4 regions of the Bacillus sp. D386 genome follow, and region 4 is predicted to be linked to each of the others. Evidence: riboswitches for the same ligand, from Rfam matches in the RefSeq annotation. Region 4 holds a riboswitch; each other region holds the start of a gene.
What was found. Region 4 has a riboswitch for S-adenosylmethionine ahead of metK (methionine adenosyltransferase). Riboswitches for the same ligand answer to the same signal wherever they lie in the genome.
Positions count from the first base shown of each region.

Region 1: linked by a shared signal. The riboswitch ahead of FHY45_RS10280 (bifunctional homocysteine S-methyltransferase/methylenetetrahydrofolate reductase) and the one ahead of metK (methionine adenosyltransferase) in region 4 are both predicted to bind S-adenosylmethionine.
Region 2: linked by a shared signal. The riboswitch ahead of FHY45_RS04725 (methionine ABC transporter ATP-binding protein) and the one ahead of metK (methionine adenosyltransferase) in region 4 are both predicted to bind S-adenosylmethionine.
Region 3: linked by a shared signal. The riboswitch ahead of FHY45_RS15740 (methionine biosynthesis PLP-dependent protein) and the one ahead of metK (methionine adenosyltransferase) in region 4 are both predicted to bind S-adenosylmethionine.

Region 1 is NZ_VEMV01000003.1:279,515-283,961, forward strand. Features, by position in the region: gene FHY45_RS10265 (phosphatase PAP2 family protein) at 1-677, shown strand, start outside; gene FHY45_RS10270 (hypothetical protein) at 828-1,166, shown strand; gene FHY45_RS20530 (hypothetical protein) at 1,732-1,890, shown strand; gene FHY45_RS10275 (class I SAM-dependent methyltransferase) at 2,099-2,695, opposite strand; SAM riboswitch class I at 2,820-2,921, shown strand; gene FHY45_RS10280 (bifunctional homocysteine S-methyltransferase/methylenetetrahydrofolate reductase) at 3,016-4,447, shown strand, end outside.
Region 2 is NZ_VEMV01000001.1:967,245-971,691, forward strand. Features, by position in the region: gene FHY45_RS04720 (methionine ABC transporter permease) at 1-622, opposite strand, end outside; gene FHY45_RS04725 (methionine ABC transporter ATP-binding protein) at 612-1,625, opposite strand; SAM riboswitch class I at 1,707-1,813, opposite strand; gene FHY45_RS04730 (pyridoxal phosphate-dependent aminotransferase) at 2,309-3,475, shown strand; gene FHY45_RS04735 (WapI family immunity protein) at 3,823-4,056, opposite strand; gene FHY45_RS04740 (WapI family immunity protein) at 4,067-4,255, opposite strand.
Region 3 is NZ_VEMV01000005.1:163,089-167,535, reverse strand. Features, by position in the region: gene FHY45_RS15750 (patatin-like phospholipase family protein) at 1-673, shown strand, start outside; gene FHY45_RS15745 (M42 family metallopeptidase) at 721-1,764, opposite strand; SAM riboswitch class I at 1,898-2,002, shown strand; gene FHY45_RS15740 (methionine biosynthesis PLP-dependent protein) at 2,186-3,286, shown strand; gene FHY45_RS15735 (ABC transporter ATP-binding protein) at 3,429-4,214, shown strand; gene FHY45_RS15730 (ABC-2 family transporter permease) at 4,218-4,447, shown strand, end outside.
Region 4 is NZ_VEMV01000007.1:28,464-32,910, reverse strand. Features, by position in the region: gene asnB (asparagine synthase (glutamine-hydrolyzing)) at 1-928, opposite strand, end outside; gene metK (methionine adenosyltransferase) at 1,126-2,325, opposite strand; SAM riboswitch class I at 2,459-2,587, opposite strand; gene pckA (phosphoenolpyruvate carboxykinase (ATP)) at 2,966-4,447, shown strand, end outside.

The DNA.
Region 1 (4,447 bases), on a different contig from region 4:
TGAAGAAGCAGACGAATACCTTTTTAAATGTTCATGTAATCACCTTTTTCGTATTAATCGCCCTCTTTATTGTGTGTACCATCCTATTCGTAGATATTGCAGAGAACATAAATGAGAATGAGCTTTATCATTTTGATATGACAATCATCCAGGCTGTGCAGGGGAGTATTAATGAATTAAGCACAAAAGTACTTACCTTTATAACTAATCTTGGATCAGTTGATGGCAATATTCTATTGGTTATCCTATTCTCTGTGTTTTTATTATTTAAAAAACGTGTATTAAGTGTCATATTCTTAATCATCACGACATTATCGGGCGGTTATGTTAACCATTACTTAAAATGGATTTTCCAGCGGGAGAGACCAACATTGAATCCATTGATCGAGGTAAATGGCTTCAGCTTTCCGAGCGGTCATGCTATGTCATCCTTTATCCTATACGGCGCACTTATGATCATAACTACCAGAATCACGAAGAATTGGCCCATTAGATTGGCTGTCTATGCGATTTGTATTTTTTTGATTTTAACGATGGGCTACAGCCGAATCTACTTGGGTGTCCATTATCCGAGTGATGTAATTGCAGGGTATATTGCAGGATGTGCATGGCTTGCTATCATTGCTACTGTATTTACGTTTGGGGAATATCGGAAAACAAAAGGTTCGAAATCGTAATAGGCTGTCCATAAGCCATAATGGCTTATGGACGGCTATTTTTTATGGAAATCTTGGCTGTCTGAAAATAACAAAAGGTTTCTAAGGAAATATTTGTTATAATAATTTATAAAGAAAAATTCTGGAATAAGTAAACAAGGGGATTTTAGTATGATTGATTTGATTATTGGGTTGTTAATCAATGGTTTAGTAATAGTTGCGTTTTTAAACATCAACAAATTTAATGCCCAAAAACTAAAATTATCAATAGTAAGTCTTATATCAACTATTATTGTTGTAGTTGTTCCTACCTTAGGTTATCGATTTGATAAGAGTATTGGTGATTATTATTTCGGTTTTCCTGCTGATATTTTAGTTTATCATGGTGGAATGCTGTTTTCTTTAGTCTCGTTTGGCTTTTTGTTTAACTTCTTTTTCTTTTATTGGGTGTTTAAACTAATAGTTAAATTAGGAGTGCTTATTAGGCCTGTGAACAAGGGAAATTATTGATGTTATTTAAAAGGGGTTGCTTAGGCTGCTCCTTTTCTTATAGGGTTCCCATTTCGCTTAATGCAGCAGCCAAAGTTAGTTACTTCAGTGTGAAATAGGCGTAGCGGTAAAACCGCAATATCGGTTAACGATGTTATGTTGGGATAGCTGAAGAAGAAAAAGTATAATTTTTAATTAAGGTAATATTAAGTGATAATCGTTGAATGCCTTTTTGTGTTGAACTTCTTATGGCAGTAAAGGTTCAGGATAACGAAAAAGAGTTTTACATAAGAATAAGGAATTGATAAAAATCAATTTAATAGGAGAAAAACATGGGGCATTAGTTGAATAATTGCGACAATAAAAAAGCTGTCTTTCTTTAAGTCATCAGCAACAATACTTGTGAACAGAGAGCAAATAAAAGAGATCCATTAGCAAGGGATAGGAATTTTCAATCACCTAAAAAAGACAACCAGAGTCATTATGTTATCAATAACATATATGGTATAATTTTCATGCAACTACTTGGTGCGGGTGGTATGCACCTTCTTTTCCTTATATAAAGGAGGAGGGAGGTGATATACTTATGGATTTTCTAATAGCTCTGGCAAAAGATGTAGCAATGATCTTTTTCACGACCCTTGCTGCCGGCATCGCCACGCGATTCGCCAATCTTCAGCTAAAGGGCAAACGAAAAACCACCCCGCGCCGACCAAAGCATAAGGGTGGTTCCTCTAAGAACTAAACTATTTGCATACCACTCGCTAGTAGTTGTACCAGGGAGTATCCAGCTCTCTGGTTTTTTAATATATGTGTATATGTTTATAATATACCCTAAATAATAGAAATTCAATCAAAACTGATGGAGGAGCTTATGGTTTTTATAGGTTGAAAAGGGTCAGATAGAAAGAGTGTCTAAGCTTGAGTGGAATTTCTAATATTCATAAAAAGGGCTATTTGATGGCTGTGACATTTATAGATAAGCACGGTTTGAGTGGTTTCGTTTGAACCTTAATAGACTTAAAGCCTGTATTAGTTAGCACCTCTCTAATCTCTTCGGCAAAGGCATGAGCCTGTTCTTCGGTTGCTTCTTCCTGCCTTGGCTGCACGGTTATAGTCAGTTTTCCATTTTCTTTTAATAAAGAATGTATTTTTTGAATACAAGCCTCTTGATCTTCCCATAATGGATAGCTATTTACACTAAATATTTTATCGTACACCATTGGATTGGGAATCCCGAGAACAGTTCCATTAAACAAACGAAGCTGATTGCGGTTGAGTTGTTCTTGATTTCGTTTGCTCGCATTTTTCACCATTTCTTCTGATGGATCGACACCATCTATTTGGATGGTAGGGTACTTCTCAAAAAGCATGTGCATTCCTTCACCTGGGCCAAAACCAACTTCTAGCAGTGTGTCATTTGGGGTAATAGTCAATTGATCAAATGTCCATTCGTATAATTCCTCATTTTCATAGGCCATTATTTTACCTGCAATCTTTCCGAGGACACCAGTTGGATTTTTAAACTGATTCGTTATTATTTCCTTCATCTAACATCACTCCTACCCCATACATACCCAAAATACTAAATCGTTAACTCTTTTGGATTAATTATCAAAATAGATTGAAATAACTGAAAATTTATAGTAAATTAAGTAAATATATAATTTCATATTCTTATCTAGAGAGATGGAGGGACTGGCCCGTTGAAATCTCAGCAACCTGGATGGTAATCCAAGGTGCTAAATCCAGCAAGCAATGCTTGAGAGATGAGAGACCTTAGGAAAGAGGGCTTTCATGATGAAAGCTCTTTTCTATTAGTCTGTTTTCCTCATCAGAGACATTAACCAACTAATTAGGGGGAAAGACAGTGAAACTACTGGAAACGTTAAATGAAAAAATTCTAGTCGCAGATGGGGCGAGTGGAACACTTTTATATTCATTTGGAATTGATAGTTGCTTTGAAGAGCTTAATTTGACAAACCCCAATCAGATCAAAAAGATGCATAGAAGTTATATTGAAGCTGGTGCTGATGTGATTCAATCGAATACATTCGGCGCAAATTTCCATAAATTAAAGCGCTATGGCCTTGAAAGGGAAGTTTCTCAAATTAATAGAGCTGGAATTAAAATAGCGAAAGATGCGGCTGATCCAAGCACCTTCGTTATTGGGACGATTGGCGGCTTACGGAGTTTCCGGAAATCAGAATTAACATTAACTGAAATTAAGGGATATTTCGATGAACAGCTGACCGCTTTATTGGAAGAAAAGCCGGATGGCATTTTACTTGAAACCTATTATGATTTAGACGAATTATTAACGGTAATAGAGTCGGCTAGAAAAATGAGTGATCTTCCTCTTATCGCGAATATTTCTCTGCATGAAACAGGCCTTTTGCAAAATGGTATGCATGTCAGTGAGGCGTTTTCTCTTATGAAAAAAACAGGCGCTGATGTGGTAGGCATCAATTGTCGGATGGGTCCCTATCATATGATTCGCTCATACGAAGAAGTACCTTTATTGGAAGATACCTATTATGCGGCTTATCCAAACGCCAGCTTACCTGATTTATCAGATGGAAGATATGTCTATTCGACAGAAGCGGATTATTTCATTAATAGTTCAAGGCAGCTTGTGAAGCAGGGGGTCCGGCTGCTAGGTGGATGCTGTGGTACAACTCCTGCCCATATTCAGGCCATTCGTAAAGGAATCGAAGATCTTCATCCTGTAAAGGTGAAAGATTTTGTAGCCAAGCCGAAGCATCAGCCTATATCATATGAAATCATTCAATATAAACGAAAAGGTCCAGATACAATTTCAGGTAAGGCAAAAAAACAAACGACGGTTATCGTGGAGTTGGACCCGCCAAAGACGTTCGGCCTGGAGGATTTTTTAATAGGAAGTCGCTACCTATTAGATTCGGGTGCCGATGCGATTACACTTGCGGATAATTCATTGGCGTCACCGAGAATATCCAATCTTGCGGTAGCGTCGATTTTACAATCAAAGTTAAATACGGTGCCTCTTGTTCACTTAACTTGTCGAGATCATAATCTGATTGGCTTGCAATCTCATTTAATGGGCATGCATTCCCTTGGATTATCAGAGGTGTTGGTGGTGACTGGGGATCCTTCAAAAATTGGTGATTTTCCGGGCGCGACTTCTGTATATGATCTTTCTTCAATGGACCTGATTTCATTGGTTAAGCAATTGAATGAGGGGCGCTCCTATTCAGGAAAATCGCTGGGTAGCCGGGCGAATTTCGATATCGCAGCTGCCTTTAATCCAAATGTAAAGTACA
Region 2 (4,447 bases), on a different contig from region 4:
CCTGAACCAATACGATTAAAATAATAACAGTTGCAATCATAATGGTATTATCATAGCGATAATACCCATAGCGAATCGCTAAATCACCAATACCGCCACCACCGACCGTTCCTGCCATAGCAGAAAACCCAATCAAGCTAATTAATGTAAGTGTAATACCCGAAATGATACCTGATCTCGCTTCGAGCAATAGTACTTCCTTAATAATCATCCACGGTGTCGCACCAGCTGCTATCGCGGCTTCAATAACACCTTTATCAATTTCTCGTAAAGACGTTTCAACGATTCTCGCAAAAAACGGAATAGCTGCGACTGACAGCGATACGCTAGCAGCTGTTGGTCCAATCGTTGTCTTTACAACAAATTCGGTCAATGGCATAAGAGCAACCAATAAAATAATAAATGGTATTGATCGGACCAAATTGACGACAAATCCTAATATCCTCTGAACCGTTTTGTTTTCCCAAAATAAACCCTTTTCTGTCACATATAATAGAATTCCAACTGGTAAACCAATCACGATTGCGACAGCTAAAGAAATGGAAATCATGTAAATCGTCTGCAAAAATGCTGTGTTAATTTCAGGAATAAGCTCTATAAAGTGGTTGAAATCAAAGCCCATGTTGGAACACCTCCACTTCTGCCTCTCGACTTTCTATATAAGATATCGCTTTATTAATCTCTTCCTTCTGTCCGCGAAGCTCCATGATAAAAATACCTAAAGGCAATTCCTGAATATATTCAATTGAGCCATGAAGAAAATTGCCTTTTACATTAAATTGCTGAAGCGTATCCGATATGACTCCCTCACCGGCAACCGTTCCCCTAAACGTCACCTTGACAATCGGACCCTTGCAACTTTGGTAAATAGCGTCAGGTATATCGAACGAAACAACACTGTTAATGAATTCCTTCGTAAGATCGGCATGGGGTTTAGCAAAAATATCATACACCGAGCCTTCCTCAATGACCTTGCCATCCTGCATAATCGCCATTCGATTACAAATTTCCTTTACTACATTCATCTCATGTGTAATCAACACAATCGTAATATTGAGCTCCTTATTGATTTTTTTCAACAAATTCAATATTGATTTCGTTGTCGTCGGATCTAGTGCTGAGGTCGCCTCATCACAAAGGAGTACTGTCGGGTTATTCGCCAACGCCCTTGCAATCGCTACACGCTGCTTCTGTCCCCCACTTAGCTGCGAAGGATACACTTCACGCTTTTCAGCTAATCCGACCATTTTCAACAGTTCTTCTACTCGGTCTTGTATTTGAGTCTGCGGCACTTTTGCTGCCTTTAAAGAAAAAGCTATATTTTCAAAAACTGTTTTCTGGCTAATAAGATAAAAGTGCTGAAAAATCATCCCGATTTTTAAGCGTGCATGACGCAATTGCTTGCTTCTCAACTTAGCCAGATCAATTCCATCAACTGTGATATTTCCCGATGTTGGACGCTCCAACAAATTAATACAGCGTAGCAGCGAGCTTTTACCTGCTCCTGAGTACCCGACAATCCCGAATATCTCGCCTTTTTTAATTGTTAAGGAAACGTTGTCAACTCCATTTACTATACCGCTTTTAGTTTTGTAAATCTTATTAACATTCTGAATTTTTATCATATGCCAACCTCTATCTCTACACATTTTTTGAAACAAAAATGCCCCTCTCATCTGAAAGGGGCATCGAAATACATCTATCTCGACTTATCTTTCAGAATGTAATACATTCTGCAGGAATTGGCACCTTCCCTATTAAGGGGGTTGCCGGACGTCATAGGGCCTAGTCCCTCGGTCGCTCTCGATAAGCTATAGCTTTATTTGATTTGTTTATGATATTACAGACTTCAGAATAGTCTGTCAACAAAAACCTTTTTGACGTAAACTGTTGAACCGCTTTCATCATTGCAATTTCAATAAAATATTCCAATCCACATACATCGGATTAAAAAACTCCCCATTCTTCTTCGTAGGGCTGAACTGACGATAATGTAAAACTCTACATTTTCGCAAGCCGACTGAATAACACTTTCATCGCTCACTATTTTCATCTGCCAAACAAGCTCATTTAATGTATAGTCTCCACATTTCACATTTTCCGAAAAACAATCATTTCTGAAAAAGCTACCACACCCACTTCATCAAACGTTCCCCTATAATCTATGACTCAGCAAATCTAATAACCATTTACTACCGCTATATTCAAATTCTTTCAGCTCACTATAGACATTTCTAAATAAAGGTTATAGAATTTTATCTATTATTTAAATATTCAAAACTATATTCTCTTCGTAAAGGTGAATTATATGACATATTCAGAACGCTTAAAAAAACTGCCAGTCCAATTTTTTGCAACACTTGTCCTAAAAGTTAACAGCGCTATAGCTGAAGGCAGAGACATTATTAATCTCGGACAAGGAAATCCTGATCAACCTACTCCTGCGCATATCGTCAAAGCCCTGCAAGTGGCGGCTGAAGATGCACAAACTCATAAATATTCTCCATTTCGGGGTTTGGAAGAGTTGAAAGAAGCGGCAGCACAATTTTATCACAAGCAATATGGCGTCGAGGTTGACCCTAAAACTGAAGTTGCCATCCTTTTTGGAACGAAGGCCGGACTAGTTGAGCTACCAATGTGCTTGCTCAACGATGGAGAGCTAATGCTCTTGCCAGACCCAGGCTATCCCGACTATTTATCTGGAGCTGTATTAGCAAACGTAAACTATGAAACTTTTCCACTAACAAAAGATAATCAATTTTTGCCGGATTATGAAAGCATCCCTTTAGAACAAAGGACCCATGCAAAGCTAATGTATTTAAACTACCCAAATAATCCTACCGGAGCTACCGCAGATCATGCTTTTTTTGAAAAAACAGTATCATTTGCAAAAGAAAATAACATTACCGTACTTCATGATTTTGCCTATGGAGCTATTGGCTTTGATGGACAAAAACCTATCAGTTTTCTTGAAACGGAGGGTGCAAAAGAAGTCGGCATTGAAATGTACACACTCTCGAAAACTTACAATATGGCAGGCTGGCGTGTTGGCTTTGCTATCGGAAACCCAGCTATCATCGAAGCACTCAATCTCATTCAAGATCATCTTTACGTCAGCCTCTTCCCTGCTGTACAAAAAGCGGCAATCGCAGCCTTGACAGGGGAGCAATCCTGCGTAGAAGAGCTTATCGAACGCTATGAACGACGACGAAATTCCCTCATTGGCGCTTGCAATAAAATCGGCTGGAAAGTCGAAGCCCCAACTGGTTCATTCTTTGCTTGGCTTCCTGTCCCTGCCGGTTTCAAGAGCGAGAGCTTTGCTGATTATTTGCTTGAAAAAGCAGATGTAGCCGTTGCAGCAGGAAAAGGCTTTGGTGAATACGGAGAAGGCTACATTCGTGTCGGCTTATTAGTAGACGAAGACCGGCTAATAGAAGCTATTGAACGTATTGGAAAGCTAGGAATATTCACTTAAACAACTGCGGTATTGAACTGCTCCCTGTCTAGTAAACAATGAATATAATAAAAGCAGAACCCTGAATTCTAAGGGGTTCTGCCGCTCAATCTCTATTGATAACGTTGTTACAGATGCTATTAACGCCTCTTTTAAAATTCGTTTTTTTAATAATACTATTCTATTTTACTGTGCCCCAAAATGAATCGCCCCATGTGATCAATACAGCGTTCTTTTTTTTTGAGCACAGAAAAACTCCCCATTAGGTAAGCCAGATTTTTCAAACTGTCTTACCTAATGGGGAGCATAAAAAAAGACCGTCAACATGCCAGCCTTGATTTTCTGCTATTGACCTGTTAATACAATAGCTACGGTTTACTTATAACTGGATATAGAGAGATTATATTCTCTAATTCTTTAATCAAATCATCTAAATATGATTGATTTGATAAAAATTCAAAGGATAATACAGCACCACTTCCTGTCGGATAACAAGTCTCTCCAGACCATTCTATATGCCCCAACTTATCCATTTCACATTCAAAATAAATAAAGCTATCTAAATTTTTCAATATAGCTTTACCCGATAAATCCTTATTCATTAACTTCAAATCATTTAAAAAAATCACTAATGTCATCAGTTCTTAAACTAGCAATAAAATCAACATAATATCCAGGGATTTCAACTTTCACGTTTGAAATAACCCAGTTTCCATCCCAATAATCAAAGCTATTCGGATATTCACGAGCTATGATATCTATTTCTACTTTAGCTTTTTCTCCCAATAGATGGAATTTCATTTTACCACCTCATATTCTATAACTTATTAGCTTTGGTCATCTTGTACTAATCTGTTCCTTTAACCGAATAGCAAAAAAGAGCTGATCAACCAGCCCTTGATATGAAAGTAATACCCTCGTTAGGGAATAAGACTATTTTTCTATAATTATATAATCTTTCGTTTTAGAATATGGAATACCATGTTTGTTAGC
Region 3 (4,447 bases), on a different contig from region 4:
TGCGGCGAATATCGATTATGTCTCACACCCGGAATACCTATCCTATAAACGTTTTCTGAAGAAACGTGAATTATTTGGAATGGACTTTATTTTTGATAAAATTCCAAATGAACTGGTCCCATTTGATATAAAGGCTTTTTGTGAAGCAAAGGAACAGTTTGTCGTGGGTGTTACAGATTGCGTAACAGGCGAACCTGTATACTATAGAAAAGAGCACCTAATAAAAGATATTACAACGATTCTGCGCGCATCCAGTTCGATTCCTTTTTTTGCTCCGGAAATCTCTTATGATGGAAGAATGCTGCTGGATGGCGGTGTTGCCGATCCAATACCGATACAAAAATCTCAAGCAGACGGGAATACGAAAAATATCGTTGTGCTTACTGGGAATAAAGGCTATATGAAAGCATCGTCGCTTGATTGGCTTGGAAAAAGAAAATATAAGAACTATCAAGGGCTGCTAAAGGCTCTTCGCAAACGGCATATCGTTTACAATGACACGATCCGCTATTTGGAGGAACAAGAAGAAAAGGGACTTGTCGTCATTATTCGTCCATTAGTGAAATCAGATGTCAGCCGTGTTGAGCGTAACCCTAAAAAGCTGAAAAAGCTGTACAATCAAGGATATGCTGAAGCCAAGGCTGCTTATGGAAAAATCAAACGGTTATTATAATAAAAACCCATCACTTAAATGGTGATGGGTTAACGTTTAGTATGAAATTAGGCTAATTCTGATTGTAAGTAATTCCAGATTAACTGGGCAGTATGTTCAATAGAGCTGATATGGGTTCTTTCAAAAGCATGTGAAGCATCAATGCCGGGTCCAATTAATCCGTGTATGATATCATAGCCGGCACGGATGGCAGCAGAAGCATCAGATCCGTAAAAAGGATATATATCTACACGGTAATCAATCTTGTGTTGCTTTGCCAATTCGACTAAATGCTGACGCAGGCCATAATGATAGGGTCCGCTAGAATCTTTTGCACAAATGGAAACACTGTATTCATCCGTAGATTGTCCTTCTCCAATTGCTCCCATATCTACAGCCAGGTATTCAACAGTTTCAGCAGGAATGTTGGAGTTTCCGCCATAGCCTATTTCTTCATTATTTGAAATTAAGAAGTGGGTCGTATAGGGGAGAGTGATGCCTTCTTCTTTTAACTGTTTAATGATATACATCAGTATGCCGACACTCGCTTTATCATCTAAATGACGGGATTTAATAAATCCATTGTCTGTCAGTTCAACACGGGGCTCGAAGGAAACAAAATCACCTACAGAAATACCTAGACCTTCTGTATCCGTCTTGCTTTTTGTCACAGCATCAATTCGAACTTCAATCGTTGCATCCTCGCGTTTAATATCTCCCATTTTCTGATAAACATGGACAGAAGTTTGATTTAAAAGAATCGTCCCTGTAAACGTTTTACCTTCAGCTGTATGGATTTTACAATATTCGCCTTCAACAGAATTCCAACGAAATCCGCCGATCATCGATAATTTTAAACGCCCGCTTGGTTTGATTTCTTTCACCATAGCACCTAATGTATCTACATGGGCTGTTAGAAAACGGTGCTTTGAATCATCCTGTCCCTTGATTGTTGCCAATAGGGCACCTTTATTTGTTTTTACTGCAGGTATTCCTTGAGATTGTAAAAACTGTGCTACATGATCAATTACTTCCGTTGTATAGCCGCTCGGACTTGGAATGGATACAAGGTCTTTTATGTACTGGAAAATTTCCTGGCCATTGGCTTTCATGGTTCCGAATCACTCCTTTTTATGTATAGATTTATTATATACCTTTGTTAAAAAGTTGGACAATAAAGGCAGAAATAACTTGCTTTTTTAGCAGTAGGACTGTAAATTTATAGTTAAATAAATATTCTGAAAAATCTTATCAAGAGAGATGGAGGGACAGGCCCTGTGAAGTCTCAGCAACCGCCAATATGGAAAGGTGCTAATTCCTGCAGGAACAATCATTCCTGGCCGATAAGAAGGGACTCACTCTAATGAAAAGTCTTCTTCTTGAAGACTTTTTTCGTTTTTAAGCATAGTTTTATTCACTGGGAAAATGAGTGGATGTAAGTAATTCGTAACTTTGATGGCAAATTAGAGCCGGATGAAGGTAAATCAGAGTAACTGTATTTCGGGGATTAATAAAGAGAGAGGGGTCATACATATGACAACAGTTAAAATCGAAACACTCTTAGCTCAAATAGGCAATCGAAGTGAAACACAAACAGGTACTGTTAATCCGCCAGTTTATTTTTCCACAGCCTATCGCCATAACGGAATAGGGGAATCAACAGGGTTTGATTACATAAGAACAGGAAACCCAACCAGAAAATTATTAGAGGAAGCAATTGCCGAGCTAGAGGGTGGTAAACAGGGATTTGCCTTTAGTTCAGGTATGGCTGCCATTCACTCATTGCTATGTTTATTTTCTCCAGGTGATGAAATAGCCGTCTCTGCCGATCTGTATGGAGGGACATATCGGTTATTTGAGCAAATATGGAAGACGTATGGCATCAAGTTTAACTATTGCCATACATATGAAGATTTCGCTGAATCCATTACGGAAAATACGAAGGCCTTTTTTATAGAAACACCGACAAATCCGCTTATGCAGGAAATGGATATTAAAGAAATTGCTCAACTGACCCAATCTAACAATCTACTGCTCCTTGTGGATAATACGTTTTATACACCCATTTTGCAAAGACCGATTGAGCAGGGAGCAGATATCGTTGTCCACAGTGCCACCAAATATTTAGCAGGACATAATGATGTATTGGCTGGATTAATTGTCTCAAAGAGTAAAGAGGTTGGTGCGCGCCTAGAAGAATATCAAAATGCAACAGGCGCTGTACTGCCGCCATTTGACTCCTGGCTTGTGATGAGGGGAATGAAAACATTGAGCCTAAGGATGAGGCAGCATGAGGAAAATGCTAAGATAATCAGCCGATTTTTAAGAGAAAGAGAAGAAGTGACAGATGTCCTTTATCCTGGTAAAGGGGGGATGATATCGTTCCGGCTGAAATCAGAGGAATGGATCAATCCATTTTTAAAAAGCCTTCGCATCATATCTTTTGCTGAAAGTCTGGGTGGAGTAGAAAGTTTAATGACGTACCCTGCTACACAAACACATGCGGATATCCCTGAGGAAGTGCGTACACAAAATGGAGTCTGTAATTGTTTGCTGCGCTATTCTGTTGGGATAGAGCATGCGAATGATTTGATTGATGATCTTATTCAAGCTTTTGAATCATTATCGGTTTAGGTTATTAGAAATTTGAACTTTACAGGCATTTAGGTGCATCATGAAGGATTCCAGAAGTAATACCTAAAAAGGATAAATTAGAAAATTATGCAAATTAACGACCCGTTTTGATATACTATACCAAAATGGGTCTTTGGGGAGAATGAAAATGGCTGAACTGGTGATTTCTATTAGCAATCTTCAAATGCATTATGGATCGAAAGAAGTACTTCGAGGAATTAATCTTGATGTAAACAAGGGACAAATTATTGGCTATATAGGTCCCAATGGGGCGGGGAAAACTACCACAGTTAAAATATTGCTCGGACTCCTTACAGACTATACAGGCTCAGTGAAGGTCTTTGATAAAGAGCTTTCTGAGGATAGGATTACCTATAAAAATAGAATTGGCTATGTGCCTGAATTGGCAGATTTATATGATGTATTGACTGCACGTGAATATTTGACTTTTATAGGTGAGCTTTATGGCTTATCTTATGAGCAGGCTGACCAAAAGGCTTTTAAACTAATGAGGCTATTAAATATTGAAGAAATGTATGATTCACGAATAAATAGTTATTCAAAAGGGATGAAGCAAAAGGTTCTATTAATTTCAAGCCTTCTTCATAATCCGGATATTTTATTTTTAGATGAACCTTTAAGCGGTCTCGACGCGAATAGCGTTATGGTCATTAAAGAATTGCTTGGACTGCTGGCAAGCGAGGGAAAAACTATTTTTTATTCCTCACATATCATGGATGTCGTCGAGAAAATTAGCAATCGAATTATTTTACTGCATGAAGGCAGGATTGTTGCAGATGGAAGCTTTGCAGAATTACAGGATGTTGGCAAGGAAGGAACTCTTGAAGAAATTTTTAACCAATTAACTGGTTTTACACAGCATCGTTCAATTGCCGAAGATATTGTATCTGTTGTTAAAGAGGATTAATAGATGAAAAAATTTATGAGTTTGCGTGTGTTGGATAGAGGACAAAAGCTCTTTCAGTGGATGGGAATTGATTATCCGGTTATGAGAAGAATTCTTCAGGTTAAGCTTACAATGGATGCCAGAAGAGTTCCAACTTTGATGAATGATGGGTCTGGAAATACAGGTAAGGATTCAAATCAATTTTTAAAATCCTTATGGGTTTATGCGCTTATGGGTCTAATACTGATTCCTTT
Region 4 (4,447 bases):
TCTCTACCCCAAGCTTGTCAGCTGTTTCTTTAGCTACATCAATTTCACTGAAACCATTCTGTTCAAATCCAACTGAGAATGTTTTAATTCCAGGATGAAATTCTTTAGCTATGGATGCGATGATTGTAGAATCAATTCCACCTGAAAGAAATGAACCAACGGGTACATCACTGCGCATATGCATGCTGATACTGTCATACATCACATCTTGAATTTCTTTAATCCAATCTGGTTCACTGCGCAGAATAGGTTTAAATTCCGCTTTCCAATATTGGCGGATTTCCATAGGTTCTCCAATTTTCTTTGTAAAGCAATGTCCAGGCAATAATTTTTTCACATACTTTGTCATCGTTGCTGGTTCTGGAGTAAATTGAAAGGTAAGATAATGCTGCAGAGACACATGATCCAATTCTTGTTTTTCTATAGCGTGTATAATACTTTTCTTTTCAGAAGCAAAATAGGTCTTATCCCCATCTTCCTTATAAAAAAATGGTTTAATCCCAAATGGATCACGGGCACCAAAAATAGATTTCTCCTGTTTATCCCAAATCACGAACCCAAACATCCCACGAAGCATTTCAACTGCCTTTTCCCCATATTGAACAAATGCCGCCAGGATTACTTCAGTATCTGAATTTGTAGAAAACGCCATGCCTTCCTTTTCCAGCACTACTTTCAATTCCAAGTAGTTGTATATTTCTCCGTTAAAAACAATCCAATAGCGTTCATTTTCATACGTTAAGGGCTGATGTCCACATTCAATATCAATGATGCTTAGTCTTCTGAAACCAAGCTGGATATGTTCATCTATATAATACCCCTCGTCATCCGGCCCTCTATGCGTAATCAAGTCATTCATACTTTTAATTAGTTCTGAATCCTGATTCGCTTGTTGGTGATCATGCATACATCCTACAAATCCACACATTATTATTCACTCACTACCTTTACTTTCGACTGTTTTTCATTTAAAAATATCAAAGAATTAGATTTTAGATATGAGCTAGGGTCCCGACAAAATACGATCCATTATACCCGATTTCATAGTTTCCTAATATTATCATATTTAGACAAAAAAAGAAAGAGGGTTTATCCCTCTTTCTTGAAATGTTTATGCTGTTTATCTTAGATGTTAGCTTCCGTACGCAGTACTTCTACTTTATCAGTTTTCTCCCAAGGAAGATCTAAATCATTACGTCCAAAATGTCCGTAAGCTGCTGTTTGTTTATAAATCGGACGTCTTAAATCAAGCATTTTTATGATTCCTGCAGGGCGCAGATCAAAGTTAGCACGTACTAATTCAATTAATTTTTCCTCTTCAATTTTACCTGTACCGAACGTATCAATGGATATAGATACTGGCTGAGCTACACCAATCGCGTAAGCCAGCTGAACTTCTGCTTTATCTGCAAGACCTGCTGCTACAATATTTTTAGCTACATATCTGGCTGCATAGGCAGCAGAACGGTCTACTTTTGTAGCATCTTTACCAGAGAATGCTCCACCACCGTGACGTGCGTATCCACCATACGTGTCAACAATGATTTTACGGCCAGTCAAGCCTGCATCCCCTTGTGGACCTCCAATAACAAAACGGCCCGTTGGGTTAATAAAATATTTAGTTTGTTCATCAATAAGGTGAGCAGGAACAACCGGTTTAATTACTTGTTCTTTTAAGTCTTTCTTAATTTGATCCAGTGTTGTTTCCGCGTCATGCTGAGTAGAGATTACGATGGTATCAATTCTTACCGGATTTTTATTTTCATCATATTCCACTGTGACTTGTGTTTTTCCATCAGGGCGCAAGTATGGAAGAACTTCTTGTTTACGAACCTCAGCCAGCTTTCTAGATAATTGGTGAGCAAGAGAAATAGGAAGAGGCATTAATTCTTCTGTTTCGTTGCAGGCAAAACCGAACATTAGACCCTGATCTCCCGCCCCAATTGCTTCAATCTCTTCATCTGACATCGTGCCTTCTCTTGATTCCAAAGCTTGGTCTACACCTTGGGCGATATCTGCAGATTGTTCATCAATAGAGGTTAAGACAGCGCATGTTTCTGCATCGAAACCATATTTTGCACGTGTATAACCAATCCCTTTGATTGTGTCACGTACAATTTTTGGAATATCCACATACGTAGAAGTAGTGATTTCTCCCGCTACTAAAACTAATCCAGTGGTAACAGATGTTTCGCAGGCTACCCTTGCATTTGGATCCTTTGCTAATATTTCATCCAAAATGGCATCAGAAACCTGATCGCAAATTTTATCCGGATGACCTTCTGTTACAGATTCTGATGTAAACAAATGTCTCTTATTAGACATGTATATTTCCTCCTTCAGTTTCCCTGTTTATGGCTACTCATTATCTTTAATTATCTCCTGATTATACGAAAAAAGACCCTTCCCCTTTATAAAGAAAAGAGGAAAGGTCTGAGTCTCAGAAATCTGCCTTTCACTCTCATCGTTCAAGGCATTATAACCTTGCATCAAGTTAGCACCTTTGCGTGATTTCCATTAAAAGGAATCAAACTGCAGGTTGCCCCGGCTTCATAGAGCTCGTCTCTCCACCGAGTCTTGATAAGAGTATCCATATCAAATGTATATAATATCTTATCCATCATTTTCTGTCAATAAATAAACAGGAATATATTGTTAAGATAAAACTTTAGCTTCATCCTTTTTCTAAAAGAAGTACAGTCAGAACTTAAAATTCGCATTTCAATTATGATATTGATATAATTAATTTACGAATATTCAAATAAATATACTTTATTATTTATCCATCAATATTGACTAATATTCCTATTCTTTCACCAATGAAAACAATAATAATTATTCTTATATACTATATTAAACCATATTTTTGAAAATTAACACAATTAGTATGGATAAATCGATTAAATGTGTTATACTATTTTCCATATAATATGCTTACCAAAATTCTGGAAAAGGATGATACCTTATGAACAGTGTAGGAGTTTCCAATGAATTGAAACAATTACTTACTCATGATAATATTCACATTCAGCTTTCAGTGCCACAATTAGTTGAAAAAGTATTAACCAGAAAAGAGGGCATCCTCACATCTACTGGAGCGATTAAAGCCGAAACAGGTAAATATACCGGCAGATCTCCAAAGGATAAATATATTGTAGAGGAAGCTGCCACTAAAGATAAAATAGCCTGGGGAAGCGTCAATCAAGCAATATCTGAAGACGCATTCTCTAAATTATATGATAAAGTTATCGATTACCTCGAAAAACGAGATGAATTATTTGTATTTAATGGGTTTGCTGGGGCTGCAACAGACTACCGCCTTCCTATACAAGTAATCAATGAATATGCCTGGCACAATTTATTTGTACATCAGCTGTTTATCCGCCCCACTAAAGAAGAGCTTGAAAATCATTCTCCTGAGTTTACTATTATCTCAGCACCAGGTTTTAAAGCAAACCCTCTCGTGGACGGTACACAATCTGAGACGTTTATCATCATTTCTTTTGAGAAAAAAGTCGTCTTAATTGGAGGCACCGAGTATGCAGGTGAAATGAAAAAATCCATTTTCTCAATCATGAATTACCTGTTGCCTGAGAAAAATGTGTTCTCTATGCATTGTTCAGCAAATGTAGGTTTCGAGGGAGATGTAGCTCTTTTCTTTGGCCTATCCGGCACTGGAAAGACTACTTTATCAGCCGATCCAAATCGCCGCCTTATAGGTGATGACGAACATGGCTGGTCTCCTGATGGTGTATTTAATATTGAAGGCGGCTGTTACGCAAAATGCATCAATCTCACACAGGAAAAAGAGCCTCAAATTTTTAATGCCATACGCTTTGGTTCTGTACTAGAGAATGTGGTTGTAGATGAAGATACGAGAATTGCTGACTATGATAATGGAATGTTAACTGAAAATACCCGGGCAGCTTACCCTATCGAAGCCATGCAGAACATCGTCACACCTAGTATAGCGGGCCATCCCAATACAATCATCTTTTTAACTGCTGATGCTTTTGGTGTTCTGCCTCCAATCAGCAAGTTAACCAAAGAACAGGCAATGTATCATTTTCTAAGCGGTTATACGAGTAAATTGGCAGGAACTGAACTCGGAATCACTTCACCACAGGCTACGTTTTCTACCTGCTTCGGTTCACCATTCTTACCATTGCATCCAACTAAATATGCTGAGATGCTTGGCAAAAATATTGAGGAACATCAAGTTCAGGTATATCTGGTTAATACCGGTTGGACTGGAGGAGAGTATGGGACAGGTAGCCGCATGAAGCTTTCTTATACACGATTGATGATTCAAGCTGCATTGGAAGGAGAACTAGCCAATATCGAAACGGTACAAGACAGAATATTTGGCTTAGCGATTCCTTTACACGTACCTGGAGTACCTGATGAAGTTTTACAGCCGCAGAAAACGTGGAAAGATCCAGAAGCC